DNA from 3 places in the Pseudoxanthomonas sp. CF385 genome. Region 1 is predicted to be linked to each of the others. Evidence: predicted binding sites of a transcription regulator. Region 1 holds the regulator's gene; each other region holds the start of a gene.
What was found. Region 1 encodes HrcA, which represses chaperone genes, less so after heat shock. Its sites were predicted from a motif close to TTNGCACTCNNNNNNNNNGAGTGCNAA; they were not measured.
Positions count from the first base shown of each region.

Region 2: rpoH (RNA polymerase sigma factor RpoH) is a predicted target of HrcA. The motif match lies at 8,093-8,119, and genes of this name have one in related genera.
Region 3: BLT45_RS15070 (co-chaperone GroES) is a predicted target of HrcA. The motif match lies at 6,837-6,863, and genes of this name have one in related genera.

Region 1 covers NZ_FNKZ01000001.1:2,084,001-2,094,630, reverse strand. The annotation lists gene BLT45_RS09745 (sensor domain-containing phosphodiesterase) at 1-804, opposite strand, end outside; gene BLT45_RS09740 (MOSC domain-containing protein) at 933-1,634, opposite strand; gene BLT45_RS09735 (prephenate dehydrogenase) at 1,631-2,755, opposite strand; gene BLT45_RS09730 (DUF3857 domain-containing transglutaminase family protein) at 2,766-4,655, opposite strand; gene dnaJ (molecular chaperone DnaJ) at 4,765-5,886, opposite strand; gene dnaK (molecular chaperone DnaK) at 5,981-7,900, opposite strand; gene grpE (nucleotide exchange factor GrpE) at 8,011-8,493, opposite strand; gene hrcA (heat-inducible transcriptional repressor HrcA) at 8,574-9,623, opposite strand; gene recN (DNA repair protein RecN) at 9,750-10,630, shown strand, end outside.
Region 2 covers NZ_FNKZ01000001.1:652,316-662,945, reverse strand. The annotation lists gene BLT45_RS02895 (primosomal protein N') at 280-2,463, shown strand; gene BLT45_RS02890 (MFS transporter) at 2,463-3,782, shown strand; gene BLT45_RS02885 (FAD-dependent oxidoreductase) at 3,850-5,103, shown strand; gene BLT45_RS02880 (DUF1203 domain-containing protein) at 5,076-5,549, opposite strand; gene BLT45_RS02875 (hypothetical protein) at 5,622-7,028, opposite strand; gene rpoH (RNA polymerase sigma factor RpoH) at 7,203-8,081, opposite strand; gene BLT45_RS02865 (metal-dependent hydrolase) at 8,258-9,100, opposite strand; gene BLT45_RS02860 (membrane dipeptidase) at 9,203-10,408, opposite strand; rRNA gene rrf (5S ribosomal RNA) at 10,532-10,630, opposite strand, start outside.
Region 3 covers NZ_FNKZ01000002.1:1,009,078-1,019,707, forward strand. The annotation lists gene BLT45_RS15050 (alpha/beta hydrolase) at 1-510, shown strand, start outside; gene BLT45_RS15055 (helix-turn-helix transcriptional regulator) at 515-1,414, shown strand; gene BLT45_RS15060 (TonB-dependent receptor plug domain-containing protein) at 1,613-4,534, opposite strand; gene groL (chaperonin GroEL) at 4,751-6,391, opposite strand; gene BLT45_RS15070 (co-chaperone GroES) at 6,496-6,789, opposite strand; gene cutA (divalent-cation tolerance protein CutA) at 6,993-7,325, shown strand; gene BLT45_RS15080 (protein-disulfide reductase DsbD family protein) at 7,330-9,621, shown strand; gene BLT45_RS15085 (TlpA family protein disulfide reductase) at 9,618-10,211, shown strand; gene BLT45_RS15090 (KGG domain-containing protein) at 10,236-10,493, opposite strand.

The DNA.
Region 1 (10,630 bases):
CCCGCTGCGCGCGGCATCCTCGAACCACCGCCCCGTGGACAGGTCGTATTCGAGCGGGAAGCGCGCCAGCGCCTCGTAACCGGCGACGGCACCATCCGCGAGCCGGATGACCGGTTGCAGCGCAGACATGATCTGCCGACCCTCCAACACCTCCAGCAGGCGCGCGCGGGCCTCGCTCACATGCTTGCGGTCGCGTTCGCCCTGCCCCATCCGGGCCTCCAGCGCTGCACGCATCTGCGCATGTTCGATCGCCTTGTACATGCTGGCCGCGACCAGCGTGCTCAGCTGTTCGAGCGTCTTGCAATCCGTGTCGTCGTACGCACTCGGCGTGGTGGCCAACACCTTCAGGACGCCGACGACCTGGCCACGGAACCGCAGCGGCGCCACCAGCATCGATCGCAGGCCCACGTTCCGGCAGGCATCGCGGTTGACCCGCGGATCGTCCTCGCTGTCGTCGCACCGCAGCACGCGCGCCTCGGTGATGCAGCGCCCCGAGAGGCTGCCTTCGACCGGCAGCGTGAGGCCGACCTGGCTCTGCGCGATACCGCTGGCCGACCAGTAGCGCATCAGGTCGCCGTCGCGGATCTCGAGCACCGCGCCGGCCGAACCCGTCAGCTCCTGTGCGCGGTAGGTGATGGCATCGACGACATCCTGCGGCTCCGGCCCCGCGGCCGCGATCTCGCCCTGCGCCGCCACGATGCGCGTCAGCAAGGCGATGGCGTCCTCGTCCGATGCGCGCTTGCCGGGCGCGGAGGTCGGTACGCGTACCGACGACAAGGACGTCACTTTGCGATCCCGACTCATCTCCGACACTCCTTGCGGATGATGAACATGGTGCATGCCCCCATGCATTGAGGCCGTGATGCTAGAGCGATGAGTACAAGGCTGTCGAGTAAACACATTTACGGTTACGCAGCATCACGACACCCGGCTCATTCTTCGGGAACGATACCGGTCAGCCGCTTGCGCCAATCCTCCACCGCACCGCGTTCGAGGCGTCGTTCGAACAGCACCCTCCACGACGGCACGAGCGGCAACGCCAATACGTCATGCAAAAGGTGGGGCTCGATGGCGCGCTGGTACAGCAGGTCGATGAGGCGAGCGAGCGACCACCGGGGATGCGGCCTCGCCTCCAGCGCGATGCGGTCCCCTTTCTGCACCTGCCCTTCCTCGATGACACGGTAGTACCAGCCCGTGCGGCCGGAGTCCTGGACGCGCCTTGCCATGTCGGGAACCGCGAACCGGTCCGACAGTTTCCAGCAGGGTTGCCTCGACTGGGACACCTCCACCAGCGCCGATCCCAGGCGATAGCGATCGCCCAGGCAGACAAACGCTTCCGTCATGCCGGACGTGCTGATGTTCTCGCCGAACGCGCCAGGACGTTCGAGCAACGCATGCGACCCGATATCGGACCGCCACGCCGGGTAGTGGTCCATCGGATAGTGGTGGACCGCCTTGTCCGGCCCGCCGTGCACACGCAGATCGCCCTGCTCGTCCCCGCCGATGCCCAGCGTGGTGACGCGCTGCGGTCCGACGACGGCGATCTTCGCGATCGCGCTGTGACTGCCGGGCCGCGTGAACGGCACCGCCTTGCCCGCCAGCACCTCCTCCACCGTGCATGACGGTGTCGTCATGGCAGCACCCTCCCGAGTCCCGAAGCATCGATCTCGCGCGCCGCACTGGCGAGCGCCTGCGCATCCACGTCGGCATCGAAGCCGATCCGGAAATGCACCTCGCCGTCCGGCGTGCGCGAGGAATGGATGGACGACAGGCTGACGCCGTGCCGTTCGAACACATGCAGCAACGCGCGCAACGAGCCTGGGCGATCTTCCGGCAGGTGCACGCTGAGCGCCTGGCGGCCGGCCAGGTCGGCCAACAGATAACCGATCCGTTCGTAGCTGTAGTTGCCATCGGCCAACATCGCGGGGCCGACGGCGTCGCGGTTGTCCGCCAGGAACTCCTGTCGGAACGCGACACGCGCGGCCTCGGTACCTTCGCCCACCAGGCGCGCCATCCGCTCGATCTGCACGCCCAGCGCCTGCAACACCTCGCCTGCGTAGGGATTGCCGAACTGGATGTCCTCGTAGATCGCCGGGTTCAGCGAGAGGATGCGGGCCAGGATGGCGGCATCCATCTCGAACGACGCCGAGCGGTACGGCATCAGGGCCGCCAGGTCGCCGACGCGCGCGGCTTCGCCACGCAGGACGCCCGCCTGCGCCAGGTGCGTGGCATGGACCATCGCCTGGACCAGTGCCATCACGCGGTCGTGCTGTTCAGGCTCGGCGCGGACGCATTCGGCTTCCAGCGCGGTGAGCAACGAAGTCACCCAGGGACGCCACCGGTCCAGCCGGGCCTCGCTCACCACCATTACCCGGCCTTTCAACGTCGGCGCTTTCGGCGGTGCCGTCATCGGGTGCAGGCCGACGACGTCGGCGCGGGATGCGAGCATCGCCGCGACGGGCGCGGCCTTGATCGAAGTGACATCCAGCCACAAGCGGCCCGCTTCCGTGCCGGCGGCGAGTTCGCGATAACGGGCGATCACATCGACGGTATGGCGGATGGGCGCGGCGAACACCAGCACATCGGCGTCCCGCACCAGCCCGGCCTCATCGACGGATGCCGGGTCGGCAGGATCGTGGCCGATGACCTCCAGCTCCATCCGGGTGCGGAAGAAGCGCTGCAGCCAACGGCCGTAGGCGCCGGCGCTGCCGACGATGCCGATCCGTGGACGGCCATGGAGCATCACCTGCGGCATCAGACGGCACTCACTGCGGCGCAGCCCCTTCGGCTTCGGTCAGATAGACGACCTGAGCACGCAGGTCGGGCATGATCTTGCGCATGACCCGGGCGAAGCCTTCATTGTATTCCGGGGAGCAGACGGGGCCGGGCGTCCGATCATCCAGGGTACGCCGGACGAGCAGGCGGGCGCCTTCCTGGCGGAACGTCGAGACGTAGCTGAGCGTGCCCTCGCGCAGGCTGACGTCCTTCGGCACGGCGATGATCCGCATGGTCGACGGGAACTCGAACGTGTACTCCTCGTCCGAGTGGTATGCGCCGCAGCTGCTTTCGCCCTGCGGCTGATCCGGATCGCCGAGCTGCGAGGCCACCAGCATCGAAACCGGCGTGAAGCTGAGGAACCACGGTTGCACCTGGAAGCCTCCGCTCGTCGGGATCATCCGGTCGACGTCGAAGTCCGCATCCAGGTTGAAGGTCTCCAGCATCGGGACGGGATCGTCGTAGCGCAGCTTGCCGTTGGCCGTCAGCGCATTGCCGCGGAAATAGCCGCGCACCAGCTTGTCCGCATCACCCGCCCCCATGTTGCGGAACTGCGCGCGGGCGGCCACCGCCATGCGTCCGCTCACTTCCACCCGCTGGGTACCCTTGACCGATCCATCGGGCTGGATGCGGAGCGTCGTGCGCAGCTTCTGCCACTCCTTGCCCGCCTGCGTCACCGGAGTGGTGGTGCCGTCGCGATGGCCATCCACCAGCAACACGGGCTTGCCCGCCGCGCCATCCGGCAGGCTGCCGAAGGGCACGGTGGCCGCAGTGGAGTCCACGTACAGGTCCAGGCTGGGGATGTAGTTGATCACGTGGTTGACGACCGACGCGACCGGGATGTCCGGAAGCGTATACGTGCCGCCGGCATTGATCAGGGCCTGGGTGCTGTCGATGCCGCGCGCCTTCAACAGCGCCTGCAGCAGGGTCGCATGGTCCTTGCAGTCGCCCATGCGGTTGTCCAGCACCACGTCCAGGTCGCGCGGCACCACCGCCCCCAGCCCGATGCAGTTGCCCGCGTACGTGATCTTCGTGGAGACCCATTCGTAGAGCTTCTTCGCCGTCTCCCTCGGATCCTTGCTGTTGCCCGCGATCTCCGCCGCGAGCGTGCGCAAGCGTGGCGTCAGCGCCGCCTTGGCGTTGGCCGGTCCACCGTAGGCCGCGGCGATGTCGGCGTAACGCGCGAACGTGGAGAACGCGTAGCCCGGATAACGATCGGCGGTGAAGACGGTGTCGCGCAGGCTCTCGCGCGCGACCGGCTGCCGGTTGCTCCAGCGCCAGCGGACGATCTTGCGTCCATCGCGGGTCTCGACGGCGGGCTGGGTCATCTGCCAGTTGCGCCATGTGGCCTGCATGGACTCCGGCGCGTCGATGCTCACCTCCACGTCGCCGTAGTAGGCCGCCGGACTGTAGTTGCGGATCACCGAGAAATGGCCCGGAAACATGGGTTGCGTGGCCGTCACCCGGTACGCGAACACCGTGGTGTCGCCGACGGCGAGTTCGGGGAACACGACGGTGAGCGTCGTCTGGTCGGAGTAGATGGGCGAGTCGCCCTCGCGCCCCGAACTGCTGCTGACCTGGTAGTTGCCGCGTGGCACGTCGACGCGGCGGCCATCGGCCTTCAACGTATACGCTTCGACCACCTCGGCTTTCTGGATGCTGGTGCTGTAGCTGACCGATGCGTCCTTCGCCGCCTCCAGCGCACTGTCCTTCAACACCTTGATCGCGGTCGCCTGCTCCTGCACGAAACTGCCGTCCGCATTGAGGACGAAGCGCGTCGACTCGCGCTCGACCTGCAACGGCCGGTCGTCGGCCGCCCATGCAGGCGCCACGGCCAGCAGCACCACCAACCCCCACCCCTTCCCCATGTTCGTACGCACGCGAACTCCCCTTCATCGTGGACGTGAATGAAAACGGCCCCGGGGTCTCCGGGGCCGTCGCAGGATGCCACAAGCCGCTCGCGTCCGCGGGCGGCCGAAGGTCGCAGGCTCAGGACGTCATGCGGTCCCAGAACCCCTTCACGCCATCGAGGAAGGTCGCCGATTTCGGCGAATGCTTGCGCGCTTCCTCGCCGATGAAGGTGGCCTCGAACTTCTCCAGCAACTCGCGTTGTTCGGGGGTCAGGTTGACCGGGGTCTCCACCACCACGCGGCAATAGAGATCGCCCTCGCTGCGGCTGCGCACGGACTTCACGCCCTTGCCGCGCAGGCGGAACAGCTTGCCGGTCTGCGTCTCCGCCGGGACCCGGATCTCCGCCTCGCCGTGCAGCGTGGGCACGCGCACGGTGTCGCCCAACGCGGCTTGCGAGATCCGGATCGGCACTTCGCAATGCAGGTCGTCGCCGTCGCGCTGGAAGATGTCGTGCTCGCGCACGCGCACTTCCACGTACAGGTCGCCCGGTGGCGTGCCGGGCGGGCCGGCCTCGCCTTCGCCGGTCAGGCGGATGCGGTCGCCGTTGTCCACGCCGGCCGGGATCTTGACCGACAGGACCTTCTCTTCCTCCACGCGCCCGGCGCCATGGCACTCGGTACAGGGATTCTTGATGGTCTGGCCGCGGCCGCCGCAGGCGGGGCACGCCTGCTGCATGGCGAAGATGCCGCGCTGCATGCGCACGTTGCCGCGACCGCCGCAGGTGCCGCAGGTCTCGACCTTGCCGTCGGCCGAGCCCGAGCCCTTGCAGGGTTCGCAGGCGACCAGCGAGGGGATCTCGATGCGCTTCTCGACGCCCGCGACCGCCTCTTCCAGATCCAGCTCCATCACGTAGCCGACGTCGGCACCGCGCCGCGCCGCGCGTGCGCCGCCACCGCCGAAGATGTTGCCGAAGATGTCGCCGAAGATGTCGCCCATGTCCGGGCCGCCGGGACCGCCACCGCCGCCCATGCCGTGCTCGAACGCGGCATGGCCGTGTGCGTCGTAGGCGCGGCGCTTGGCGCCGTCGGACAGCACCTCGTAGGCTTCCTTGCATTCCTTGAACGCGACCTCGGCCGCCGCATCGCCGGGATTGCGGTCAGGATGGTGCTTCATCGCGCAGCGGCGGTAGGCCTTCTTCAGGTCTTCGTCGCTGGCGTCGCGGGCCACGCCCAGGACTTCGTAGTAGTCGCGTTTGCTCATGTGCGGTCAGGCTGGTCTGGCAGGGGCGCCGGATGGCAGAACGGGAGCCCGTGGCAGGCCACGTCTCCCGTTCGCCGTATCCCGGTGGCGTGGATTACTTCTTGTCGTCCTTCACCTCGGTGAACTCCGCGTCGACCACGTCGTCCGCGGGCGCCGAAGGACCACCCGTACCGCCGGCACCCGGCTGCTCGCTCGAAGCGGCCGCCGCGTACAGCGACTGGCCGGCTTCTTCGAGCGCCTTGGCCTTGGCTTCGATCTGGGTCTTCTCGTCGCCCTTCATCGCAGATTCCAGTTCGGCGATCGCCGACTCGACGCGACCGATCACATCGCCCGGCACCTTGCTGCCGTGCTCGGTGATGGCGCTGCGGGTGGCGTGGATCAGGCCGTCGGCGTGGTTGCGCGCCTGGACCAGTTCCTGGAACTTCTTGTCTTCTTCGCGGTGCGCTTCGGCATCGGCGACCATGCGCGCGATCTCGTCCTCGGACAGGCCCGAACCGGCCTTGATCTCGACCTTCTGTTCCTTGTTGGTCTTCTTGTCCTTGGCCGACACGTGCAGGATGCCGTTGGCGTCGATGTCGAACGACACCTCCACCTGCGGCATGCCGCGCGGCGCCGGCTCGATGCCGGACAGGTCGAACTTGGCCAGCGACTTGTTGAAGCGGGCCTGCTCGCGCTCGCCCTGCAGCACGTGCACCGTCACCGCGGACTGGTTGTCCTCGGCGGTGGAGAAGGTCTGCGAAGCCTTGGTCGGGATGGTGGTGTTCTTCTCGATGATCTTGGTGAACACGCCGCCCAGGGTCTCGATGCCGAGGCTCAGCGGGGTCACGTCCAGCAGCAGCACGTCCTTGACGTCGCCGGCCAGCACGCCGCCCTGGATCGCGGCGCCCAGCGCCACGGCCTCATCGGGATTGACGTCCTTGCGCGGCTCCTTGCCGAAGAACTCGGCCACCGCCTGCTGCACCTTCGGCATGCGGGTCTGGCCGCCGACCAGGATGACCTCGCCGATGTCGCTGGCGCGCAGGCCGGCATCGTTCAGCGCGATGCGGCACGGCTCGATCGTCTTCTTCACCAGGTCCTCGACCAGCGCTTCCAGCTTGGCGCGGGTCAGCTTGATGTTGAGGTGCTTCGGGCCGGAAGCGTCGGCGGTGACGTACGGCAGGTTCACTTCGGTCTGCTGCGAGCTGGACAGCTCGATCTTCGCGCGCTCGGCCGCGTCCTTCAGGCGCTGCAGGGCCAGCGGGTCCTTGCGCAGGTCGATGCCCTGGTCCTTCTGGAACTCCTCGACGAGGTAATCGATGACGCGCTTGTCGAAGTCCTCGCCACCCAGGAAGGTGTCGCCGTTGGTCGCCAGCACTTCGAACTGCTTTTCGCCGTCGACGTTGGCGATCTCGATGATCGACACGTCGAACGTGCCGCCGCCGAGGTCATAGACGACGATCTTGCGGTCGGCCCCACCCTCGCCCTTGTCCAGGCCGTAGGCCAGCGCGGCGGCGGTGGGTTCGTTGATGATGCGCTTGACGTCCAGGCCGGCGATCTTGCCGGCGTCCTTGGTCGCCTGGCGCTGGCTGTCGTTGAAGTACGCCGGCACGGTGATGACCGCTTCGGTGACGGTCTCGCCCAGGAAGGCCTCGGCCGTCTTCTTCATCTTCTCCAGGATGCGCGCGGAGATCTCCTGCGCCGACAACTTCTTGCCGTCGTTGGTCTGCACCCAGGCGTCGCCATTGTCGTGCGCGATGATGTCGTACGGGACCAGGTCCAGGTCCTTCTTCACTTCCGCATCGGTGAACTTGCGGCCGATCAGGCGCTTCACCGCGTAGAAGGTGTTCTTCGGGTTGGTCACGGCCTGGCGCTTGGCCGAGGCGCCGACCAGCACTTCCCCGTCCTTCGTGTAGGCCACGATGGAGGGCGTGGTGCGGTCGCCTTCCGAATTCTCGATGACGCGGGCCTTGCCGCCGTCCATGATCGCCACGCACGAGTTCGTCGTGCCCAGGTCGATGCCGATGATCTTGCCCATGATGGATGTCGCTCCCTAGCGAATGCTGATGTTGGACCCGGCGATCGGCCGGGTGGATGGTCCCGATATAGGGGTGCGATGGCGCCGTTCAAGCGCCGCCGCGAGGCCGTTCAGTCGTGTTTGGCCACGACCACCAGGGCCGGGCGCAGCAGGCGGCCGTTGAGCACGTAGCCCTTCTGGAACACCTGCACCACGCTGCCGGGGGCCGCGCCGGGCGCCTCGGCCTGGCTGATGGCCTGGTGGTGTTCGGGGTTGAACGCTTCGCCGGTGGGGTCCAGCAGGGTCAGGCCGTTGTCGCCGGCCACCTTCAGCAACTGCTTGAAGGTCAGTTCCAGCCCGTCCTTGAGCGGGCTGGGCTCGCCGCCGGCGGCCGCGAGGCCGGCATCCAGGCTGTCGAACACCGGCAGCAGGTCGCCGAGCAGGCGCTCGTTGGCGAACTTGCGGGCCTGCTCGATGTCGCGCGCCACGCGCTTGCGCTGGTTCTCCAGGTCGGCCCGCTCCAGCAGCGTGGTCGCGCGCAGCTGGTCCAGCTCGTTGCGCAGGGTTTCCAGCTCGGCCAGCAGGGCGGCGTCGGCATCGGAGGATTCGGGCATGGCGCCCGGCGTGGCATCGTGGTCGTGCGGTTCGTTCATTTCTATTCCCTGGCGGCAGGTCCAGCCGCCCAACCGGGAACCTATGGGGCCGGCGTTTCGGGATTCAAGGCCGCGCCCAGGACATCGGCCGCCGCCTGTACCACCGGAATGACCCGGTCGTAGGCCATCCGCGTGGGCCCGATCACGCCCAGTACGCCGAGTACCTGGCCGCCGGCCATGTACGGCGCGGTCACCACCGACACGCCGTCGTGCGGGGCCAGGCCGGTGTCCTCGCCGATGAAGATGCGCACGCCCGGCGCGTGGATCGTCCGCTCCAGCAGCTGCAGGATCTCGCGCTTGCGGGCGAAGGCTTCGAACAGGTCCCGCAGCCGCTCCAGATCGGACAGTTCCTGCACGCCCATCAGGCGGGTCTGGCCGGCCAGCACCACGTCGTCGTTCGGCGGGGTGAGCGCCTGTTCCGCCAGCTCGATGGATTCGGCCAGCAACCCTTCCATCTCGGTCTGGGCGCTGCGCAGGTCGCGCAGCAGGGTGGCACGGATGTCGGCCAAGGGCCGGCCCGCGAACTGGGTGTTCAGGTAGTTGGCGATCCGTTCCAGTTCGGAACGTTCGTACGGGCGCCGGGTTTCGATGACCCGGTTCTGCACGTCGTTGTCGGCGAATACCAGGATGGCCATCACCCGGCGGCCGTCCAGCGGCACGAAGTCGATGTAGCGGAAGGCGAACTGCTCACGCCGGGGCACGCTGACCACCCCGACGAAATGGGTCATCGCCGACAGCAGCTCGGAGGCATTGCCGAGCAAGGCCTGGGTGCCCGCACCGCTGGGCAGCTCGGAGCGCAGGCGCGCCACTTCGCCCTCGCCCAGCGATTTCACCTGCACCAGGCTGTCGACGAACACCCGATACCCCTGCGCGGTGGGAATCCGTCCGGCCGAGGTATGCGGCGAGCTCAGCAGGCCGACTTCCTCCAGCTCGGCGAGGATGTTGCGGATGGTGGCCGAACTGACCTCCAACCCCGCGTGCCGGGCCAGGGTCTGCGACCCCACCGGCTCGCCGTCGCGGATGTAGCGCGAAATCAGCGTCCGCAGCAGGTGGCGGGCGCGCGGGTCCAGCGGGGGTGACGTCGACGACATGCCGCATAGATAGCGCCAACGCCTCGGCGCCCGCAAGCACCGGCGACCCCGTCTCGGCCGGTGCGACGCCGGGCGGCGAGCATCGCGCGCCTTCGAACCGCCATCGCCCGGCCCTACACTATCGCCATGCTGACCCATCTCGCGATCAAGGATTTCGCCGTCGTCCGCGCTGCCGAACTGGAGTTCGGCGAGGGCATGACCGTCATTTCGGGCGAAACCGGCGCGGGCAAATCGCTGCTGGTGGACGCGCTGGGCTTCCTGTCCGGGCTGCGCGCCGACAGTGGCGTGGTCCGCCACGGCGCCGAACGCGCCGAGCTGTCCGCCGAGTTCCTGCCGGCTCCGGACTCGCCTGCCCTCGCCTGGCTGGCCGAGCATGAGCTAGACGACGATGGCCAGTGCCAGCTGCGCCGCGTGATCCGTGCCGACGGCGGTTCGCGCGCATGGATCAACGGCCGCAGCGTCACCCTGTCCCAGCTGACCGACCTGGCCGGCCGACTCGTCGAGATCCACGGCCAGCACGAGCACCAGGCGCTGCTCGCCCGCCACAGCCAGCTGGAACTGCTCGATGCGTATGCGGGCAATCAGGCGGAAACCCGCGCCGTGCGCGAGGCCGCACGCCAGTGGAGCGCCCTGCTCGGCGAACGCGACCAGCTCTCCGGCCAGGGCGACGTCTCCGACCGCATCAATTACCTGGAACACCAACTGGCGGAGCTGCAGCGCGAAGACCTCGCGCCCAGCGCGCTCGATGCACTGGTCGTGGGCCATCGCCGGCAGGCGCACGCCGCCAGCCTGATCGCCGCCTGCGATGCGGCGCTGGTGAGCCTGTCGGGCGACGAGGCGCCCTCGCTGGCCCGCCAGTTGCAGCAGACGCGGGCCGACCTCGCCCGCCAGGTCGAGCACGAACCGCGCCTCAGGGACGTGGACGGCATGCTGGAAGGCGCGGCGATCCAGATCGAGGAAGCCCTGGCCCTGCTCGGCCAGGTGCGCGATGACCTGGAAGCCGACCC
Region 2 (10,630 bases), 1.4 Mb from region 1:
TCGCCATGTTTCAGCTGGGTTTCACGATTAAATTATTGAATTTCAAAGGAATATTGGCGTTGGTGCTTTTTTCGCCAACCTGACTGGAAGGCTTGCAGGTACGTCATCGCGCCGTGAAGCATCAGCGCCATGCACAGATTTATCCACAGCAGATGTGGATAAACCCAATTCTCCTTGCCGGATCAGTACTTGCGTGAATTTCGTCAAGAAATTGGCAGGACAACCGTGCAACTGCACAACCACCTGACCTTGCCGAGGCCGCCCGATAAACTGAGCCCGATGCCTCCCTCCCCCGTCCTGCGGATCGCCCTGCCGGTACCCCTGCCGCAGGCATTCGACTACCTGCCGCCGCCCGGCCATGCCCCGACCGCCGGGGACGTCGGCAAACGGGTGCGCGTGCCGTTCGGCAGCCGCGAACTGGTCGGCGTGGTCGCCTCCGTCGAGCCCCGGACCGACGACGTGCCCGAGCTGCGCGAAGCCTTGGCTCTGCTGGACGACGCGCCGCTCGTGCAGGGAGAGCTCCTGGAATCGCTGCACTGGCTGGCCCGCTATACCCATGCTCCGCTCGGTGAAGTGTTCGCGACCGCGCTGCCGACTGCCCTGCGCCAGGGCGAGCCACTGCCTGACACGCACGCCTGGCAGTGGCGGCTGACCGACGCCGGGCTGACCCAGCGCGACCGCCTCAGGAGCGGCAGCCGCCCCCGCCGCCTGGCCGATCTGCTGGCCGCCGTGCCGCTGGACGAGGACGCGCTGGACCTGCATCTGGACGAAGGCCGCGCGACGGCGCGAACCCTGGCCAAGCGCGGGCTCGCCGAGCGCGTCGCCGTGCCGGCCACCATGCCGGTTCCCGTGCCCCGCGCAGGTCCGCTTCTCAATGAGCAGCAGCGCGAGGCGGCGGACGCCATCATCGCGTCGCATGGCTTCGCTGCACTGCTCCTCGACGGCGTGACCGGCAGCGGCAAGACCGAGGTCTACCTGCAGGCCATCGCGGACTGCCTGGCGCGTGGGCGGCAGGCGCTGGTACTGGTCCCCGAGATCGGGCTGACGCCGCAGACGCTGTCGCGTTTTCGCGACCGCCTGGGCGTGCCGGTGCACGCGCTGCACTCCGGCCTCAACGATGGCGAACGCGCCCGCACCTGGGCCGCCTGCCTGCGCGGCGAGGCGCGGGTGGTGGTCGGCACGCGCTCGGCGGTATTCACGCCGCTGCCGGAGGCGGGCCTGATCATCGTCGACGAGGAACACGACGGCAGCTACAAGCAGCAGGACGGCATCCGGTACCACGCCCGCGATTTCGCGCTGGTGCGCGGCAAGGCGCTGGACGTGCCGGTGGTGCTCGGCAGCGCGACACCGTCGCTGGAGACGCTGCACAACGCGCGCAGCGGGCGCTACACGCACCTGCGACTGTCGCGGCGTGCCGGCGAGGCCCAGCCCCCCAGCGTACGCGTGCTGGACATGCGCAAGCGTCCACAACAGGCCGGCCTGCTCGCCGACACGCTGCAGGCCCTGCGGCAGGCCGTCGACGCCGGAGGGCAGGCGCTCGTGTTCAAGAACCGCCGTGGCTATGCGCCGGTACTGCTGTGCCACGACTGCGGCTGGAATGCGCACTGCAAGCGCTGCGATGCCTCGATGACGGTGCACGCCGGCGGCAAGCGCCTGCAGTGCCACCATTGCGGCGCACGCCAACCGGCACCGTTGGCCTGCCCGGACTGTGGCGGACTGGCGCTGCAACCGCAGGGCATCGGCACCGAGCGGCTGGAAGAGTTGCTGGTCGAGACCTTCCAGGACGTGCCGGTGCTGCGCGTGGACCGCAGCACCACGCAGAAACGCGACGGCTTGGCGCAACAACTGGCGAAGCTGGGCGAGGCGCCGGGCATCCTGGTCGGCACGCAGATCCTGGCCAAGGGCCACGACCTGCCGCATCTCACCCGCGTGGCCGTGGTGGGCGTGGACGAAGGCCTGTTCTCCACCGATTTCCGCGCGACCGAGAAACTCGCGCAGCAGCTGATCCAGGTGGCCGGTCGCGCCGGACGTGCGGGTAAGCGCGGCGATGTCTGGCTGCAGACGCATCATCCCGACCACCCGTTGCTGGATACGCTCATCAACGGCGGCTACCACGCCTTCGCCGATGCCGAACTCGAGCAGCGGCGGATGGCGGGCTTCCCGCCGTTCGCGCATCTCGCCCTGTTGCGTGCCGAAGCCCAACACGTCGATGCCGCGCAGCAGTTCCTGCAGGCCGCGAAGCAGGCCCTGCGTGCGCACGATGCGACCCTCGAACTGCATGGCCCGTTGCCCGCGCCGATGCCGCGCCGCGCAGGCCTGCATCGCGTGCAGCTGCTGCTCTCCTCGCCGGAGCGCCGCAGCCTGCACCGCACGCTGGATCTGGCACTGCCACAGATACATGCCTTGCCGGAAGCGCGCCGTACGCGCTGGTCGCTGGATGTGGACCCGATGGACCTCTACTGATGACGAACACGCCACCTGATGCGATGACGCCCACCCGCCGCCTGCGCAGCATCTTCAGCGGCTCGGTCGGCAATCTGGTGGAGTGGTACGACTGGTACGTCTACGCGGCGTTCTCGCTGTACTTCGCCGACGTGTTCTTCCCCGGCGACGACCGCACCAGCCAGTTGTTGAAGACGGCCACGATCTTCGCCGTCGGCTTCCTGATGCGCCCGTTGGGCGGCTGGCTGCTGGGCCGGTACGCGGACCGCCACGGCCGCAAGCGCGCCCTGATGCTGTCGGTGGTGATGATGTGCGCGGGCTCGCTGATCATCGCCTGCACGCCCGGCTATGCCAGCATCGGCATCGCCGCGCCGGTACTGCTGGTGCTGGCCCGGCTGCTGCAGGGCCTGAGCGTCGGCGGCGAGTACGGCGCGTCGGCGACGTACCTGAGCGAAATGGCCACGCGCGCGCATCGCGGGTTCTGGTCGAGCTTCCAGTACGTCACGCTGGTGATGGGCCACCTGGTCGCACTCGCGGTACTGATCGTCCTGCAGCGCGTTTTCCTCACCGACGAACAACTGCGCGACTGGGGCTGGCGCATTCCGTTCGCGATCGGCGCCGCGGCCGCGCTGGTCGCACTGTGGCTGCGGCGGAACATGGTGGAAACCGAATCCTTCGTGCGCACCGAATCCGATGCCGGCGCCTCGCAGCAGCAGGCCCAAGGCACGCTGCGCGCACTGATGCGGCATCCGCGCGCGGTCCTCAGCGTGGTCGGCCTGACGATGGGCGGCACGTTGGCCTTCTATACGTACACGACCTACGTGCACAAGTTCCTCGTCAACAGCGCCGGCATGGCCGCCGAAACGGCCAGCCTGATCAACGCGTCCACGCTGTTCGTCTACATGCTGCTGCAGCCCGTCGTCGGCGCGCTGTCGGACCGCATCGGCCGGCGCCGCATCCTGATCGCCTTCGGCGTGCTCGGCACGCTTTTCACCGTGCCGATCCTCAGCCAGCTCCAGGACGTGCGGAGCGCCACCGAGGCGTTCTGGCTGGTAATGGCCGCGCTGGTGATCGTGAGCGGCTACACCGCGATCAATGCGGTGGTGAAGGCGGAGCTGTTCCCGGTGGAGATCCGCGCCCTTGGAGTGGGCCTGCCCTACGCGCTGACCGTGGCGATCTTCGGCGGCACCGCGGACATGGTGGCGCTGTGGTTCAAGCGGGCCGGCATGGAAACCGGCTTCTACTGGTACGTCAGCGCCTGCATCGCGTGTTCGCTGCTGGTGTACCTGTGGATGCCCGATACCCGCAGGACGTCGCTGATCGACCGCGACAGCGACTGACGCCGTGAGACAATCGCCCGCGGTGACAGGAGAAACGGGCATGCACGCAGCACTTCCCCACGTCGTCATCGTCGGCGGCGGTTTCGGGGGCCTCTGGGCCACGCGGGCGCTGGATGGCGCTCCGGTGAGGATCACCCTGATCGATCGCCACAACCACCATCTGTTCCAGCCGCTGCTGTACCAGGTCGCGACCGCGGGCCTCTCCGCACCCGACATCGCCGCACCGCTGCGGCACATCCTGCGCAAGCAGCGCAACGTCGAAGTACGCCTGGCCGATGTCGCCTCGGTCGTCCCGCACGACAAGCAGGTGGTGTTGGCCGATGGGAACGCCCTCGCGTTCGACTACCTGCTGCTGGCCACTGGCGCGACGCACGCCTACTTCGGCCACGACGAATGGGCTGCGCATGCGCCGGGGCTGAAGACGCTCGACGACGCGCTGCAGCTGCGCCGCCACCTGCTGCTCGCCTTCGAGCGCGCCGAAGCCGAGAACGATCCGGCGAAGCGCGCGGCCTGGCTCAGCTTCGCCGTCGTCGGCGGCGGCCCGACCGGCGTCGAGCTGGCCGGTACGCTGGCCGAAATCGCACGGCATACGTTGAAGAACGAGTTCCGCCACATCGATCCCTCACAGGCGCGTGTACGCCTGGTGGAAGCAGGCCCGCGCGTACTGGCGTCGTTCCCCGAAGCCCTCTCGGAAAAGGCGCGCCTGCAGTTGGAGAAACTGGGCGTGGAAGTGGCGACCGGCACGCCCGTCAGTCATATCGATGATGACGGCTACCGCTTGGGCGACGTGTTCGTGCCCGCGAAAACGGTCGTGTGGGCCGCCGGCGTGGCCGCGTCTCCCCTGGCGCGCACGCTCGGCGTGCCGCTGGACCGGGCCGGTCGCGTCCACGTGCAACCGGACCTCAGCGTGCCGGGCCATCCCGACATTTTCGTCGCCGGCGATCTCGCCTCCTTTACCTCGGATGGCCGCCCGGTTCCTGGCGTCGCGCCGGCGGCCAAGCAGATGGGCGGCCACGTGGCGGCCGTGCTGCGCGCGCGGCTGGCGGGACGCCCGTCGCCCGCGGCGTTCCGCTACCGCGACTACGGCAACCTGGCCACGATCGGCCGGATGGCGGCGGTGGTCGACTTCGGCCGATTGAAATTCTCCGGCCTGCTGGCGTGGTGGTTCTGGCTCACCGCGCACGTGTTCTTCCTGATCGGGTTCCGCAACCGGCTCGTCGTGCTGTTGAACTGGTTCTGGGCGTACTGGAGTTACCAGCGCGGCGCGCGGATCATCCTGGGCAAGGACGACGATCAGGCAGGATCGACGCGGCAGGCATAGCAGCCGCGGCGCGCATTGTGGACGTGCAGGTAGGCGACGCCCGGCGCATCGAGGAGGCGTTGCAGGTGCGGAAGCGCATCGACGCCTTCGCTGACCTCCGCATCGCGCATCACGCCTTCCGCGTCGTATGCGCGCAGCGACAGCAGGCGCCGTGGAAACGTGGGCGGAAGCGTGTCGCGGAACTCCGCCGGCGGCGTCTGCAGGGCGGCTTCGCTGACGAAGATCGGTCCGCTGCCGCGATACGGGCCGGCGACGTCGTGGTGCACGTAGGGAAGCAGCAACAGGGCATCTCCCTGGCGTGCATCCTGAAGCGTGACGCGGCAAGGGAACCCATGGTCGGCGGTGGCGACGACGCGGCGGATGTTGCGTGCGGCCAGCGCGACCCCGTCGAGCGCGAACAGCGGCAGGAAGGGTGCGGGAGACAGGCCCCGGATCACGAACGACATGGCATCATTCCAATGGACGTGACGCCATGTTCGTGCCGCGCCGGCGATCCGGCTATCCGGATCTTGCGCTGATCATTGGCCGCCCAGCGGGTGGCGCGTACCGTCCGCCATCACGAGTTCGCCATCGCCGATACGCTCGCTGTCGGCGTCCACCGTGATGAACTCGGCTTCCAGCCGGCCGGCGCCCTTGCTGCCCTTCAGATCGAAGATGTAGCGCTCGCCTTCCGCCGCCCACGACGCCTCGCGGTCGAATGCCGCTTCGCGGATGTCGCCGATATGGCGCTTCACCACCGGATGCGCCTGCATGGCGGCGTTCGCCTGCAGGACGAAGATGCCATCCTGGCGCGCAAAGGTCTCCGGAATCTCGATGTCCTCGTCGACGTCCACGACATCGGTTTCGGTGGCGCGTTCGTCTTCGCCCGGGAACGGCGCCTCACCCTCGAAGGCCAGTTCGCGGCCATCGTCCAGCGTCAGCACACCCTTGCCCAGGCGTTCGGTGTCGGCATCCACGGTGATGAACTCGGCCAGCAGGCGTCCGCGCCCCTTGTCGCCCGCCACCGCGAACACGAACTCATCCGCGCCTTCGGCCTCGGCGCTTGCGCTCAGATCGAGTTCGAACGCCGACAGCGTGCCGATGTGCTGCCGCACCAGCGGATAGCGCTGCGCCGCGGCGCGCGCCTGGCGGGTGAAGATGTTGTCCTGCATGCCGCCGAACAGCGACGTCGCGTCTTCGTCGTCTGCGGGCTCGTCCGCATCGCGAGGCTCGCCTTCGAACGGCAGGCGGCGCCCGTCCTGCAGCGTCAGCACGCCCTTGCCGAGGCGTTCGGTATCCGCGCTGACGGTGATGAACTCGGCCTCCAGCGTGCCACGTCCCTTGCTGCCCACGAGGTCGAACACGAACGTGTTCATGCCGACCGCGGCACCCGTGCCGATTTCGTTCATCGTGAACGTGTCGATCTGCCCGATATGCTCCTGCACCAGCGGATACCGCTGCGCGGCTTCGCGTGCCTGGCGGGTGAAGAGATCCTTGCCATGCGCGAGCATCGCCTCGTCGTCATGCGCGTGGTCGTGCTCGTCCTCCGCGGCGAGCGCATCGGCGTTGCCGTCGATGGCGTGCGTGGCGCCGTCCGCCATCACCAGCGTCCCGGGGCCCAGCACTTCCTCGGTGGGGCTCACGGTGATGAAACGCGCGGTGACGCGCCCCTTGCCGCGGCTGCCTTCGACATCGAACACCAGCACGTCGGGGCCGGGCTCGTCCATGCTCGCGGCTTCGTCCAGTGCCACCTTGCGGATCGCGCCGAGGTGCTTGGCCACGATCGGATCCACCTGCATCGCCGCACGGGCCTGCGCGTCGTACTCTTCGCGATCGATGCCGAACGTGATGCGGCCCTGCGTGTCGGTCGCTTTCGCTCCGTCCGCCCCCGCTGCCGCGGCATGCGCCGCCGTCATCGCGAAAGCGCCCACGATGAGCCACGTCAAACCCACGATCCAGCGCCCCTGTATCCCCCACCGCATGCCCTGCTCCTTGTGTCGTCGTCGTCCGATCCGGACTGCGGCGTAGTGGATCACATTTTGATTGACCGATGCATGCGCGAAAACGAAAGAGGCCCCTTGCGGGGCCTCTCTGCGATGAAGCGCGGCGACTGACGGCGATCAGGCAGCGAACAAGGCCTTCATCTTCTTCAGTGCATTGGCTTCGACCTGGCGCACGCGTTCGGCGGAGATACCGTACTCATCGGCCAGTTCCTGCAGCGTCACCTTGCTTTCGCCATCCAGCCAGCGGCGCTTGATGATGTCGCGCGAACGGTCGTCCAGGTTCGCCAGGCCCTCGCGCAACAGCTCGAGCTGGTTGTCCTCGCTGTCGGCACGCTCGTAGGCCTGCGACGGGTCCTCGTCGTGGGCGACCAGGTAGCTGGCCGGCGACGGCGGCGCATGGTCGTCGTCCTCGTCTGAAGGCGCATCGAAGCCGATGTCACGGCCCGACAGGCGCGCTTCCATCTCGAGCACTTCGCGCTCGGATACGTTGAGGTCCTTCGCAATGACGCTGACCTCTTCCGCGTTCATCCAGCCGAGGCGGGTCTTGGACTTGCGCAGGTTGAAGAACAGCTTGCGCTGCGCCTTGGTCGTGGCGACCTTCACGATGCGCCAGTTCTTCAGGATGAACTCGTGCATTTCGGCACGGATCCAGTGCACCGCGAAACTCACCAGGCGAACCCCCATGTCGGGGTCGAAACGCTTCACGGCCTTCATCAGGCCGATATTGCCTTCCTGGATCAGGTCGCCCAGCGGCAGACCGTAGCCGTTGTAGCCGCGGGCGACGTGCACGACGAAGCGCAGGTGCGAATGCACCAGCTCGCGCGCGGCGTCGAGGTCTTCGTCCTCGCGGTAGCGGTTGGCGAGCTCGCGCTCGTTCTCGACCGACAGCACGGGAATCTGGTGCACGGCGCTGATGTAAGCGTCGAGCGAACCCAGGGCGCTGGGGATCGGGAGGTTGTTGGGGACCAGGGCGGTGGTGGAGGTGATCTGGTTCATGGGCAAGGATGTTAGCAGTCGGGGGGTTCGACTGCTAACCACATGGGAAGTTCCCTTTGTCCCATCGATGCAACAATCGCCCCGCCATCAGGCCTTGGGAAAACCCCCAATATTTTCAACGGCTTGGCGCTGGTGAAAGCGCAGAGCCGACGGCCTCGCATCCGAAGAGAATGCATTCATTCAGCTTTGGCGCCCATGGCGACGACCACCGGGGGACGTGCCGCCGTCTGCCGGGCCAGCGTGGCCGCCGCGACCGCATCGCCCCCCAGTTGTGCCGGATGAAAGCCGGGCTTCAGGTAGTTCCACAGGTGCCGGAGCGTGCGGCGCCCCATCTGGTGGCCGGGCCCGACATGCTCGACCGCCTGATGCAACGTACTCCTGCGCCACAACAACCGGTCCTGGGCCAGCAGCGCGATGGCCAGCCCCGTCATCAGCAGGTAGAACAGGGCCGCCGTCGTCAGTGCGCCCGCCAGCCGGACGGCATATCGCGGAGCGACGGCCTGCAGCAGATCAAACGCCACGGCCCGGTGCTCGATCTCCTCAGCGAAATGCCACTCCATCAGATCACGCACCCGCGGATCGGCCTCCGAGAGGATGGCTTGGGACAGGAACTCGTAGCCGAGGTACGCATTGATGTGCTCGACGCAGCTGACGAGCGACGCACGCAGCCATAAGGGCCCCCACCGATCCATCGTCCTGAAGATGACGCGGTCGACGACGCGCTCGAAACCGCGATAGGCATAACCCTGCGCGTCGAGGTTCTGCCAGTAGCGCTTGTGCGCCACCCCGTGCTGCGCTTCCTGACGGATGAAGGCCTGGCATCGTGCCCGCAAGGCCGGGTCGGCGATCCGCGACTGGCAGGCATTCAACGTGCGGATATAGAAGGCCTCATTCGCAGGCACGAGCACCGTATAGGCGTTCAGCAGCGAGGACACGACCTCGTTGCCCGGCAACCAGTGCTTGGGCACGTCATGCGGCAGCGCTTCCACGAAACGGCGCGGCGTGATCGATTCGTCCATGAGTCCATTTCCCGCTCAAACAACAGGCACGTCACTCTCTACGCCCGCACCCCGCATGCGGCCTGCCGGCAGTCGGCTCGGCGCGCGCACGCTGACGCACGGTCAATCCGCGGTGCTGGGTGCGGCGATCGCCTGGGTCTCTCGCATCACCCTCAACAGGTTGCCACCCCAGATCTTGCGAATGTCGTCTTCACTGTAGCCCGCCGCAAGTAGACGCTGGGTGATCAGCGGCAGGGCACTGACATCCTCCATACCGACGACACCGCCGCCGCCATCCCAATCCGCGCCGATGCCGACATGGTCCGCACCCGCAACCTTGATGATGTGGAGCAGATGCGCCATGTAGTCATCGAACGTCGCACGCTTCACCGGGTAACGCGCGTCGATGGCGCGCCGCTCGGCCAGATAGGCCGGCGCCCCTTCGACGGACAACCTGCCCTCCGGTCCGTACTTGTCCGACAGCGCGTCGAGTGCCGCTTCTCGCTCAGGGATCTTGGGAATACTGACGAGATAGCCACCGAATGCATTCACGTGAATGACGCCCCCCTTGGCCGCAAGACGGCGGATACGGGCGTCATCGATATTGCGGGGATGATCGAAGATCGCATCCGCGCTTGTGTGCGACAGCACGATGGGTGCGCGCGACTGCTCCAGCAGCTGGTCGAACACGGCATCGCTTGCATGCGAAGCATCCAGCACGATACCCAGCCGGTTCGCATCGGCGACCAGCGCCTTGCCAGCCGGGCTCAGGCCACCCCATTCGGGGCCCTTCGCATCGGTGGAGGAGTCGCCGAAATCGTTGTTCAACACATGCGTGATCCCCAGCATGCGTAAGCCGAGCCGGTGGTACGCCACGAGCAGGCTCGGGTCCGCGGCCAGGGGCGCCGCGTTCTCCATGCTGATGAACGACACACGCTTGCCTGTCTTCGCGATACGCAACGCATCGTCCGGCGTCAGCGCGAGTTCCATCGTGTCCGCGTGGGAGGCGAGCATCTCGCGGATCGCGACCAGCCGCTCCAGTCCATGGTTTCGCGCTGCTTGCTTGCCTGCGTCGTCGCGCGCGCCCTGCCCGGTGTAGATCACCCAGAAGCCGCCATCCAACCCACCGGCCTTCATGCGCGGCAGGTCGACCTGCGAGAGATCGCCTTCATGCGCATGGTCGTCCGCGATGTCCCACCCCGGCCGCGCGAGGTTGGCGGGCGTGTCGAGATGGGTGTCGAGCACGAGCGCGGCTTCGTGCACGCGTTGCGCATCCGCCGAGACGGGGCCGGCCGCCGAGACGGGCGAGTACAGACTTCCGAGCAACATGGCGCCGACCAAGCAGGATCGCTTCACGCACTGCCCCCTGACATGAGATGAAGCTCGATTGTTGGCGAAACCGGCGCAAGAAAAAACCCCCAGCCTTTTGGGCTGGGGGTTTAGGGGTAAAGCCCCTGGCGATGACCTACTCTTGCATGGCTTAAGCCACACTACCATCGGCGCGGCTGCGTTTCACTTCCGTGTTCGGGATGGGAACGGGTGGGACCACAG
Region 3 (10,630 bases), on a different contig from region 1:
GACATGCTTGAAGTGGGCCGTCGCTGCGGCGAAGCGGCCGCGGTCATCGGCCACTCACTCGGCGCCATGTCGGTCATGCTCGCGCTGCACCAGGGCCTGCGTGCGAAGCGCGCGATCCTCGTCTCCGCGCAGGCCGACCCGCGCGCCGCGCTGCAGCGCTTCGTCGATCGTTCCGGCATGGGGCCGCGCGTCGGCGCACGCATGCTGGCGCTGCTCGAATCCCGCATCGGCCAGGGCCTGGATGCGCTGCAGGCGCATCGCATCGCGCCCGCAATCGGTATCCCGGTGCTGGTCGTGCACGACCTGCTGGACGACGAGGTGCCGTGGGACGAAGGCGAGCGCTTCGCCCGCCACCTGACCGCTGCGCGGCTGCTGACCACGCTCGACCTCGGCCACCATGGCGTACTGAACGATCCGACGGTCCTGAAGGACTGCGTGCGTTTCCTGAAGGGCGAAGCGATCGGCGACAGGGTGGTGTCGTCGCCGAACCTTCCCTACGGTCTCGGCTGACGTGATGCCGGCGCCGCGTCGCCGCCGCGACGGCGCTGCGCCCGCCTGCGTCGTCCGGTTCCGCCACGCGCGCCGGCTCTCCGGCGACGATGCCGGCGACGACCTGGCGGGCCTCTGCCTGCGCGGCGGCCGCGGGATGCATGCACCACTGCCGCGCAGCGGATGCACCCTCGTCATCGTCCTGCGGGGCACCGTGGAGGTCGAGACGGACGATGGCGTGTTCCGTCTCGCCGGGCGCCGGTTCCTCGCCTTGCCGGGCGATGCGCCGCGGCGCCTGCTCGCCGGTCCGGGCGCCGACTGGGTGCTCGTGCATGTCCCCGTGCGCTGGGCACAGGCCCTGTCGGATCCGACGGAGCGCCTGGGCCTGGCATCACCCCTGCTGCTGCCCGCCGCATTGCCGATGGACCGCCCGATGCTGCAAAGGCTGTCGACGCTGCTGCACTCCGCGCCGCATCCCTGCGACAGGGAATCGGGGGGCGAGCTGGCCGGCCTGGTCCTGGCCGCGCGCGATGCGCAGTCCCGCGCGGCGGACTGGGTGGAGCGCGCCTACGGTCGCAGCGAACGGCATCGACGCGCCGTCGTCGCGCGCCTGCTGACGGCGCGCAACCGTATCCTCAATGCGCCTTTCGATGCGCACGACCTGCGCGCACTGGCCGAGGCGGCGCGCTACTCGCCTTCGCACTTCCTGCGTTCGTTCCGCGATGTGTTCGGAATGACGCCGCACGACCTGCTCACCCAGACCCGCCTGCTGCGCGCGTGCGCGCTGATCCAGGACGGCCGCCTGGCGATCTGCGAGATCGCCGCCCGCGTCGGCTACGAGAGCCGGCATGCGTTCTCGCGTTCGTTCAAGCGCGCGACCGGGGTCACCGCGACCCGCTTCCGTACCGTGGGCGGCGCCCGCTGAGCCATCCCCAAAGCGCGATAGACGTACCCGCGCACCGCGACGACGGACATCGCCCCCTGCGCGCATCGGGCGAGACTGGCGGCACAACATGCATCGCACACGACTGCGCACCGGGTCTCTCTCCCCGGTGCGCTTTTTTTTGCGGCATGGAAAGGCCGCGCCCTCGCGGACGCGGCCGGCGGGACCGCTGCGGGCGGCTCAGAACTTCTGCTGGTACTTCAGGTAGACGAACCGTCCGATGTCGTAACCGCCGTAGTACGAGTAGCCGGAGCTCGGCTGCGAATACATCGGCGGCCCGTAGCGCTCGAACACATTGTTGGCGCCGAGCGAGATCGTCGCATTCCAGGGTGCCTGGTAGCGGACCTGCACGTCATGGAAGGTCGTCGAAGGGCGCTCGTGCATCCGCAGGACCTCGCCTCCCGTCCATGGCGCGCTGTAGTCGGGCAGGCTGCAGATGTCGTCGAAGGAACAGCGCTCCTTGAGCCCCGAGTAGTACCGCATGCCCCAGGAGGCGCCCCAGCTTCCGTGCTCCCACCCGAGGTTGAGGTTCGAACGCAGACGGAAGTTCGCGCCTGTGCCGATCGACAGGCCATTCAACTGCTGCGGCGGATTGTCCTCGAGCGCGTCGGTCTTGAGCTCCAGCTTGCTGATGTACGTACTCAGCCAGCTTGCGCTGAAGGTGCCCCACGGAGTCGCACGGCGATAGTTGACGTCGAAGTCGAACCCTTCGGTCTCGACATGGCCCACGTTGATCGGCGTGGTGATGAACGACAGGATCTCGCCGGTCGCCGCATCGCGTTCGAAGCGCGAACCCGTCGACGCGTCGCAACGCGCCTCGATCCCCCGCAGGTAGCAATCGTCCAGCACCTGCGTCTCGGTGTCGGCCACGATCGTGTTCTCGATGCGGATCGTCCACCAGTCCAGCGACACGTTCAGGCCCGGCGCGAACGAGGGACTAAACACCACGCCCAGCGTCACCGATTCGGAGGTTTCCGGGGTCAGATCCGGATTCGAACCCGCCACGAAGGGGATCGGCGACTGCGTGCCCGGCCCGTTGGCGATGCCGTCGGCGTCGTTGGCGGGCTGCCGGAAGTCGACCGGTACGTCCTGCAGGCAGCGCGCGTTGCCGCGCGCCGCGCCGAACGAGGTGTCGCACGGATCCGTGTAGAACGAGAACGTCTGCGAGGCGCCGCCGTACAGATTGCTGACATCCGGCGCGCGGAAGCCTTCGGCCCAGGTGCTGCGGACCAGCAGCGAATCGACGGGCTTCCATTTCAGCCCCAGCTTGCTGTTGGTGGTGTCGCCGAACGTGTCGTAGTCCGAATAGCGCGTCGCCGCGCTGAGCGTCAGCTCGCGGGCCAGCGGCATGCCGGACAGCAGCGGCACCTGCACCTCGGCATAGATCTCGTCGAGGCTGTAACCGCCCGCCGTCGGCCCGGCGGCGAGATCGGTGGAGCCGCCCGACTGGGCCAACGCGTCGGGCGAGAACTCGCCGTACTCCTTGCGGTGCTCCACGCCCAGCGCGATCGCCAGGTCGCCGGCGGGCAGCGTCGCCAGCGTGCCGGTGATGTTGGCGAAATAGTCCTGGGTCTTCGTCATCGAGACGGCCTGGCCGACCGGGAAGATGAACTGCCTGACCGCCGGATCCGTCGCCGAGCCGTCGCCCGGGCCGCCGTACCCGAACGGAAGGAGCGGGTTCCATGGCGTGCATTCGCCCTGGCTGGTACCGAGCGGGATCGGGTTGTCCGGTGTCCCGCACTGGACCACGCCCTGGCTGTTGAGGAACGAAGGCCCCACCGCCATGCGCACCGCGGCCAGATTGAGGTTGCCGGTGCCGACCTGCACGCCCTTGTTCTGGTTGTAGAGGTAGCCCACATCCCAGTCCCAGCTGCGCCCGGCCAGGTCGAAGTACCCCGACAGCGTGCCGCTGAAGCGATAGGTGCTGAGCGAAAGCCGGTTCTCGCGCGGCACTTCCCAGCCGCGGCGGGTGAAGTGCACGGCGGTGGGATCCGCGTCCCCACTCTGGTTGCCGACGGGGTTGTAGTAGCTGTCGATCGACATCGGCGTGTCGAACGCCTGCGATGAGTACGGATAGCCCGCATTGCGCGAGAACGAGGCGCGGTCCGTGTAGAGCATGTCGCCGGCGAAGCGGAGGCGGTCGCTGAGCGCGTAGTCGAGGTTGACGAATACGGACTTGCGTTCGATGCCCGCCAGCAGCGTGGACTGCTGGACCGGCAGCGAGAAATCGGTATCGTCCAGCGCGCGGTAGCTGTCCAGGTCGCGCGGATCGAGTCCGGGCGTCTCGCGCCGCAGCGTGAAGTTGCCGCGCCCCGGGACGATCAGGCGGCCGTACTGCGTGGTTCCGCTTTCTCCGCCCGGCCTCGGTGCCCGGCCTTCGCCCATCGGGAAGCGGTTCGCCGAAAACCAGCGGTCCGTGGCCCACACCGGATCCTCCTCCGTGTACTCCGCGCCGACGGTCACCGAGCCGCGGTCGCCGCTGAAACCGGCGATCAGGTCCAGGACCGTGCGCTGGCCGTCGCCCTGCGCGTACTGGCCGCCGTAGACGCTGGCCTGCATGCCATCCATGTTGCGCCGGGTGATCAGGTTGACGACGCCGGCGATCGCATCGGAGCCGTACAGCGTGGATGCGCCGTCCTTCAGCACCTCGATCCGTTCGATCATCGCCGCCGGGATCTGCGAGAGATCCTGGAAGCCGCCGGTGGTGATGCCCAGCCGCTTCCCGTTGACCAGCACCAGGGTGCGGTTGGGGCCGAGGTTGCGCAGATCGATGTACGCACCGCCCACCGCCTCGCCCGCGGCCAGCGGCGTGATCCGGCTCACCGCCGGACTGCCCGCGCTGGTGATGTTCTGCAGGATGTCGGCGACGGAATTGAAGCCCTGCTTCTGGATGTCCTCGCGCGAGATCACCAGCACCGGCGCAGCGGTCTCCACATCCACCTGGCGGATGCGCGAACCGGTCACCTCGATGCGGTCCAGGGTGGTGGGCGCCGTGCCGGAAGGCGCCGGCGCCTCCTGCGCGTGGGCCGCCGCCGCGGTGGCCGCGCACGCGACCAGGGCGACGCGGATCGCGTCGCGCAATGCATGTCGTTTCATCTGAATCCCTCTCCTCGATGGCTGTCGTTCGCGTCGTGTTCGGTGAAAACATCGTTAAGCACCGAAGGTCGTACGCTACGGAGCGGGTCCGGCGGAAAGGTGTCCCGCGCGCGGCTTTGCGGGAACGCTTGTTGCGGTGTCGCGATGCGCATATCGCGGAAAACGAAAGGCCCCGCATCGCTGCGGGGCCTTTCCTGGAACGGTGAAGCCGGACGCGGGGACTTAGAAGTCCATGCCACCCATGCCGCCCATGCCACCGCCGGCCGGCATCGCCGGCTCGTCCTTCTTCGGAGCCTCGGCCACCATCGCTTCGGTGGTGATCATCAGGCCCGCGATCGAGGCGGCGTTCTGCAGCGCGGAGCGCGTGACCTTGGTCGGGTCCAGGATACCGAACTCGATCATGTCGCCGAACTCGCCGTTGGCGGCGTTGTAGCCGAAGTTGCCCGAACCGTCCTTGACGCGGTTGACGATCACCGACGGCTCTTCGCCGGCGTTGGTGACGATCTCGCGCAGCGGGGCTTCCATCGCGCGCAGGGCGATCTGGATGCCATGGTTCTGGTCTTCGTTGGCGCCCTTCAGGGTGCCGATGGTCTGCAGCGCGCGGATCAGCGCGACGCCGCCGCCCGGGACCACGCCTTCTTCCACCGCTGCACGCGTGGCGTGCAGGGCGTCTTCGACGCGGGCCTTCTTTTCCTTCATTTCGATTTCGGTCGAGGCACCGACCTTGATCACGGCCACGCCGCCGGCCAGCTTGGCCACGCGTTCCTGCAGCTTCTCGCGGTCGTAGTCCGAAGAGGTCTCTTCGATCTGCGCCTTGATCTGCTTGATGCGCGACTGGATGCGCTCGGCATCGCCGGCGCCGTCGATGATGGTGGTGTTCTCCTTCGAGATCACGACCTTCTTCGCACGACCCAGGTCGTTGATAGTGGCCTTCTCGAGCTGCAGGCCGACTTCCTCGGAGATCACCGTGCCGTTGGTCAGCGTGGCGATGTCTTCCAGGATGGCCTTGCGGCGGTCACCGAAGCCCGGCGCCTTGACGGCGGCGACCTTGACGATGCCGCGGATGGTGTTGACCACCAGCGTGGCGAGGGCTTCGCCTTCCACTTCTTCGGCCACGATCAGCAGCGGCTTGCCGGCCTTGGCGACGCCTTCCAGCACCGGCAGCAGTTCGCGGACGTTGGAGACCTTCTTGTCGTGGATCAGGATGAAGGGGTCGTCGAATTCGACCTGCTGCGACTGCTGGTTGTTGATGAAGTACGGCGACAGGTAGCCGCGGTCGAACTGCATGCCCTCGACGACGTCGAGTTCGTTCTCCAGGCCCGAGCCTTCTTCAACCGTGATCACGCCTTCCTTGCCGACCTTCTTCATGGCCTCGGCGATGATGTCGCCGATGTTGCTGTCGGAGTTGGCCGAGATGGTGCCGACCTGGGCGATCGCCTTGTCGTCGGCGGTCGGCTTGGAGAGCTTCTTCAGCTCTTCGACGGCGGCCTTCACGGCCTGGTCGATGCCGCGCTTCAGGTCCATCGGGTTCATGCCGGCGGCGACGGCCTTGGAGCCTTCGCGGATGAACGCCTGCGCCAGCACGGTGGCGGTGGTGGTGCCGTCACCGGCGTTGTCGGAGGTCTTGGAAGCGACTTCCTTGACCATCTGCGCGCCCATGTTCTCGAACTTGTCGGCCAGTTCGATTTCCTTGGCGACGGAGACGCCGTCCTTGGTGATCGTCGGGGCGCCGAAGCTCTTCTCGAGCACGACGTTGCGGCCCTTCGGGCCGAGGGTGGCCTTGACGGCATTGGCGAGGATGTTCACGCCGCGCACCATGCGCGTACGGGCGTCTTCACCGAAACGGATATCTTTGGCTGCCATGTGCAACTCCAGGAATATTGAGAGTGGTTCGTGAGACGGGCGCGGGGCCCGCATCAAAGAGGATTGCGGTGACGTGGGCGGCGGCGCAGGGCCGCCGCGCGCGATCAGCCGAGGATCGCGAGGACGTCGTCTTCCTTGATGATCTTGTACTCGATGCCGTCCTGCTTGTAGGCGGAACCGGAGTACTGGCCGTAGATGACCTTGTCGCCGACCTTGACCTTCGGGGCGCGCACGCCGCCGGTGGCTTCGACGAACTTGCCTTCGCCGACGGCGATGACTTCACCCTTGGTGGGCTTTTCCTTGGCAGCGTCGGGAATGATGATGCCGCCGAGCGAGGTTTCTTCGGCTTCGATCGGCTTGACCACCAGGCGGTCGTACAGCGGCTTGATGTTGCTCATGTCAACCCTCTTAAGTGATTGATTGGACTGGGAAAGGGGCGGAGATGTTAGCACTCGACTCAGGGGAGTGCCAACGCCACGGGTACAAAAACCCGGCCAGGCCGGGATGCAGGGGATATGGGGGGCGCCGAACGGCGTTCAAGGGCGGGTGCGCATCTTTGTCGCAGGGGCCGGCCGGGCGGGTCTGCAATAATCGGCGGCCCATGCCTGTCTTCCTGATCCTGTCGACCTGCCCGGACGCCGATACCGCCCAGCGGCTGGCGCGGACCCTGGTCGAGGAGCGCCTGGCGGCGTGCGTCAGCCTGCTGCCTGGCGTGGTCTCGACCTACCGCTGGCAGGACCGGGTGGAACAGGCCACGGAGGTCCAGCTGCTGGCCAAGACCTCCACCGACCGGCGCGAGGCCCTGATGGCCCGGCTGGCCGAACTGCATCCGTATGAACTGCCGGAGATCCTGGCGGTCGAAACCGCCGCCGGCCTGCCCGCCTACCTGGACTGGGTCGCCGCGGAAACCCGTGCCGACGCCCGACCCGAGTGACCCGATGACGCCGATCCGTACCCTGTTCGCCCGCCTGCTGCTGCCCCTGGCCGTGCTGGTGGCGCCCGCCGCCTCCGCCGCGATCACCCAGGACGACCTGCTGCCGGTGGACGATGCCTTCGTGCTGACGGTCAGCGCGCCGACGCGCGACCGCATCGAGGTGCGCTGGAAGATCACCGAGGGCTACTACCTGTACCGGCACCGGACCGGCGTGGACGCCGACCCCGGCTTCGCCGCGCAGCCCCTGCAGTTGCCTAAGGGCAAGGCCTACCGCGACGAATTCTTCGGCGATGTCGAGACCTACCGCGGCGAACTGGTCGCCACCCTACCCGGCCGACCCGCGCCCGGCACCGACAGCGTCAGTCTGAAGATCAAGTACCAGGGCTGCGCGGATGCCGGCATCTGCTATCCGCCACAGACACGCACGCTGAAGGTCGCGCTGCCGCCTGCCGAGGCCGACGCTGAGGCCTTCGTGCCGCTGGGCGCGGGTGCGGCCGGTGGCAGCCTGCTGGGACAGAAGACGCAGACCGGTGTGGAGGCGTTGCCGCTGCCGGCCGAGCAGGCGTTCGCGTTCGAAGCGATCGCCTTCGACGGCGACCGGTTGCTGCTGCGCTTCACCCCGGCGCGCGGCTACTACGTCTACCGCGACCGCACCTCGATGGCGCTGGAAGGCGCGCAGGGCGTCTCGCTGCAGGCGCCGCGCTGGCCGAAGGGCAAGGCGCACCGCGATGAGCATTTCGGCGACGTCACCGTGTACTTCGATCAGGCCGAGGTGCCGGTGCCGTTGAAGCGCGATCGCGCCAACGCACTCAACGCGACGCTGCGGGTGACGTTCCAGGGCTGCCAGACCGACGGCATCTGCTATCCGCCGATGACGCGCCGGGTGAAGCTCGCGATTCCCGCCGGCACGGTGACGCCGGCGGATGCGGTCGTGAGCGAAGCGCCCGCCGTCGTGGCACCCGTGGCCACGCCTGTCGATGCGCCCGCAGAGACGACGACGGCCGGGAAGATGGCCGACACGGCCACCGATGTCGAGCGCACGCGTCCGCCCAAGAACGTGATTGCCAACGTCAAAGGCTACGGGTCCATCTCGCTGCTGACCGCCTTCGCGTTCGCGCTGCTCGGCGGCTTGGTGCTCAACCTGATGCCGTGCGTGCTGCCGATCCTCTCGCTCAAGGCCTTGTCGCTGGCCGAGAGCGGTCGCAGCGGCAACGACGCGCGCCGTCGCGCGCTCTGGTACACGGCCGGCGTGCTGGCCAGTTTCGTCGCGGTGGGCGCGCTCGCGATCGCGTTGCGCTACGCGGGCCAGGCACTGGGCTGGGGCTTCCAGTTGCAGCAGCCCTGGGTCGTCGGCGTGCTGGCCTACGTGATGTTCGCCGTGGGCATGAGCCTGTCGGGCGTGTTCACGGTGGGCCATCGCCTCGCGGGTGCAGGCCACGGACTGGCGACGCGCAGCGGTCCGGCCGGCGACTTCTTCACCGGCGTGTTGGCGGTGGTGGTGGCCAGCCCGTGCACCGCACCGTTCATGGGCGTGGCGCTTGCGTATGCCTTCACCGCGCCGGGCGTGCTGGGCTTGCTGGTGTTCGCGATGCTCGGCCTCGGCCTGGCGCTGCCGTTCCTGCTGATCGGTTTCGTGCCGGCGCTGGCCAACCGTCTGCCGCGGCCGGGCCCGTGGATGGAGACGCTCAAGCAGGTGCTCGCGTTCCCGATGTACCTCACGGCGGCCTGGCTGCTGTGGGTGCTGGGCAACCAGCGCGGCGTCGACGCGGTCGGCCTCGCATTGGTGGGGCTGGTGGTGCTCGCGCTAGGCCTGTGGTGGTGGCAGCGCCTGCGGCTGCGTACCGCGCCGCTGCAACGCGTGCTGGCCGGATTGCTGGTGGCGGCATCGGTGCTGCCCCTGGTGGTCGCGCACCGCATGCCGAAAGCATCGTCGATCGCGACACGCGGCGAGGATCATGTGGCCTATTCCGCCGAAGCCCTGGGCACCTTGCGCGCCGAAGGCCGCATCGTCTTCGTCGACATGACGGCCGACTGGTGCGTCACCTGCAAGGCCAACGAGAAGACGGTGCTCAACACGCCCGCGTTCCGCGAGCTCCTCACGACCCACGACGCCGTGATGATGACGGGCGACTGGACGAACGTGGACCCGGCGATCACGGCCTTCCTCGAAGAACACGGCGCCGTCGGCGTGCCGCTGTACGTGATGTATCCGCGTGGCGGCGGTGCCGGCGAAGTACTGCCGACGGTGCTCACGCAGGACGGCATGCGCCAGGCTTTCGAGCGCGCCGCACGATGAAGGCGACGACCTCGCGCGTGCTGCTGGTGGCGCTCGCCGCCGGCGGCCTCGGCCTGCTGGCCAGCCTGTGGTTCAACGGCAATCCTTTCTGGCGCACGCAGGTGGGCGAACGCGCCCTGCATGCGGCCACGAACGCCACGGCGCCCGCACCACCGGCCGGCGTCACCCCCGCGCGCATCGGCGATCCGATGCCGGCGATCGCGCTGCCCGGACTGGACGGCGCCGTGGTCGACCTGCGCACGCGCTACGCCGGCAAGCGACTGCTGATCAACGTGTGGGCGAGCTGGTGCGGGCCGTGCATCGAAGAGATGCCGGAGCTCGACCGTTTCGCCGCGACGCAGGGCGAAGACGGCGTGCAGGTGATCGGCCTCGCGCTCGACACGCCCGAAGGCGTGCGCGGTTTCACCGCGCAGGTGCCGGTGCGCTACCCGATCGTGCTGGATACGCCCGGCCCGTCCGACGCGAGTGTGTGGCTGGGCAATGCGAAAGGCGTGCTGCCATACACCGTGCTGGTGGATGCCGACGGCCGCATCGCGCGGCAGAAGGTCGGACCTTTCACCCACGGCGAGATCAGCGGCTGGGTCGACTGACCCGGCCGGCGCGCGGCGCGCCGTTCACTCTTCCTCGCCGTCGCGGGATGCCTGCCGTTCGCTGGGCCGCACGCGTCCGCCTTTCGCGCCGATGCGCGCCATGTGCGCGCGATCCTGGCTGACTTTCGCTCCTCCCTTCTTGCCCGCTTCGCGCGCATCGTCGCTGTCGAACTGATGCGCTCGACCGCGCTTCTGCGCCGCGCGACCGCCCTTGCTGGCGATCTCCTTGCGTTGCTCCGGGGTGAGCAGCGCGAAGCCCCACTTGCGCTTCTTCTCATTCATCGGCGTCTTCCCCGCAAGCGGACGCAACCGCGCCACACGCAGCATGCGATGCGATGAGCGCGTGAACGCCATTCATGCACATGACTCGATGTGATGCAGTGCACGCATGCCCACATCACTGGCTTGTGGCTGAAGCG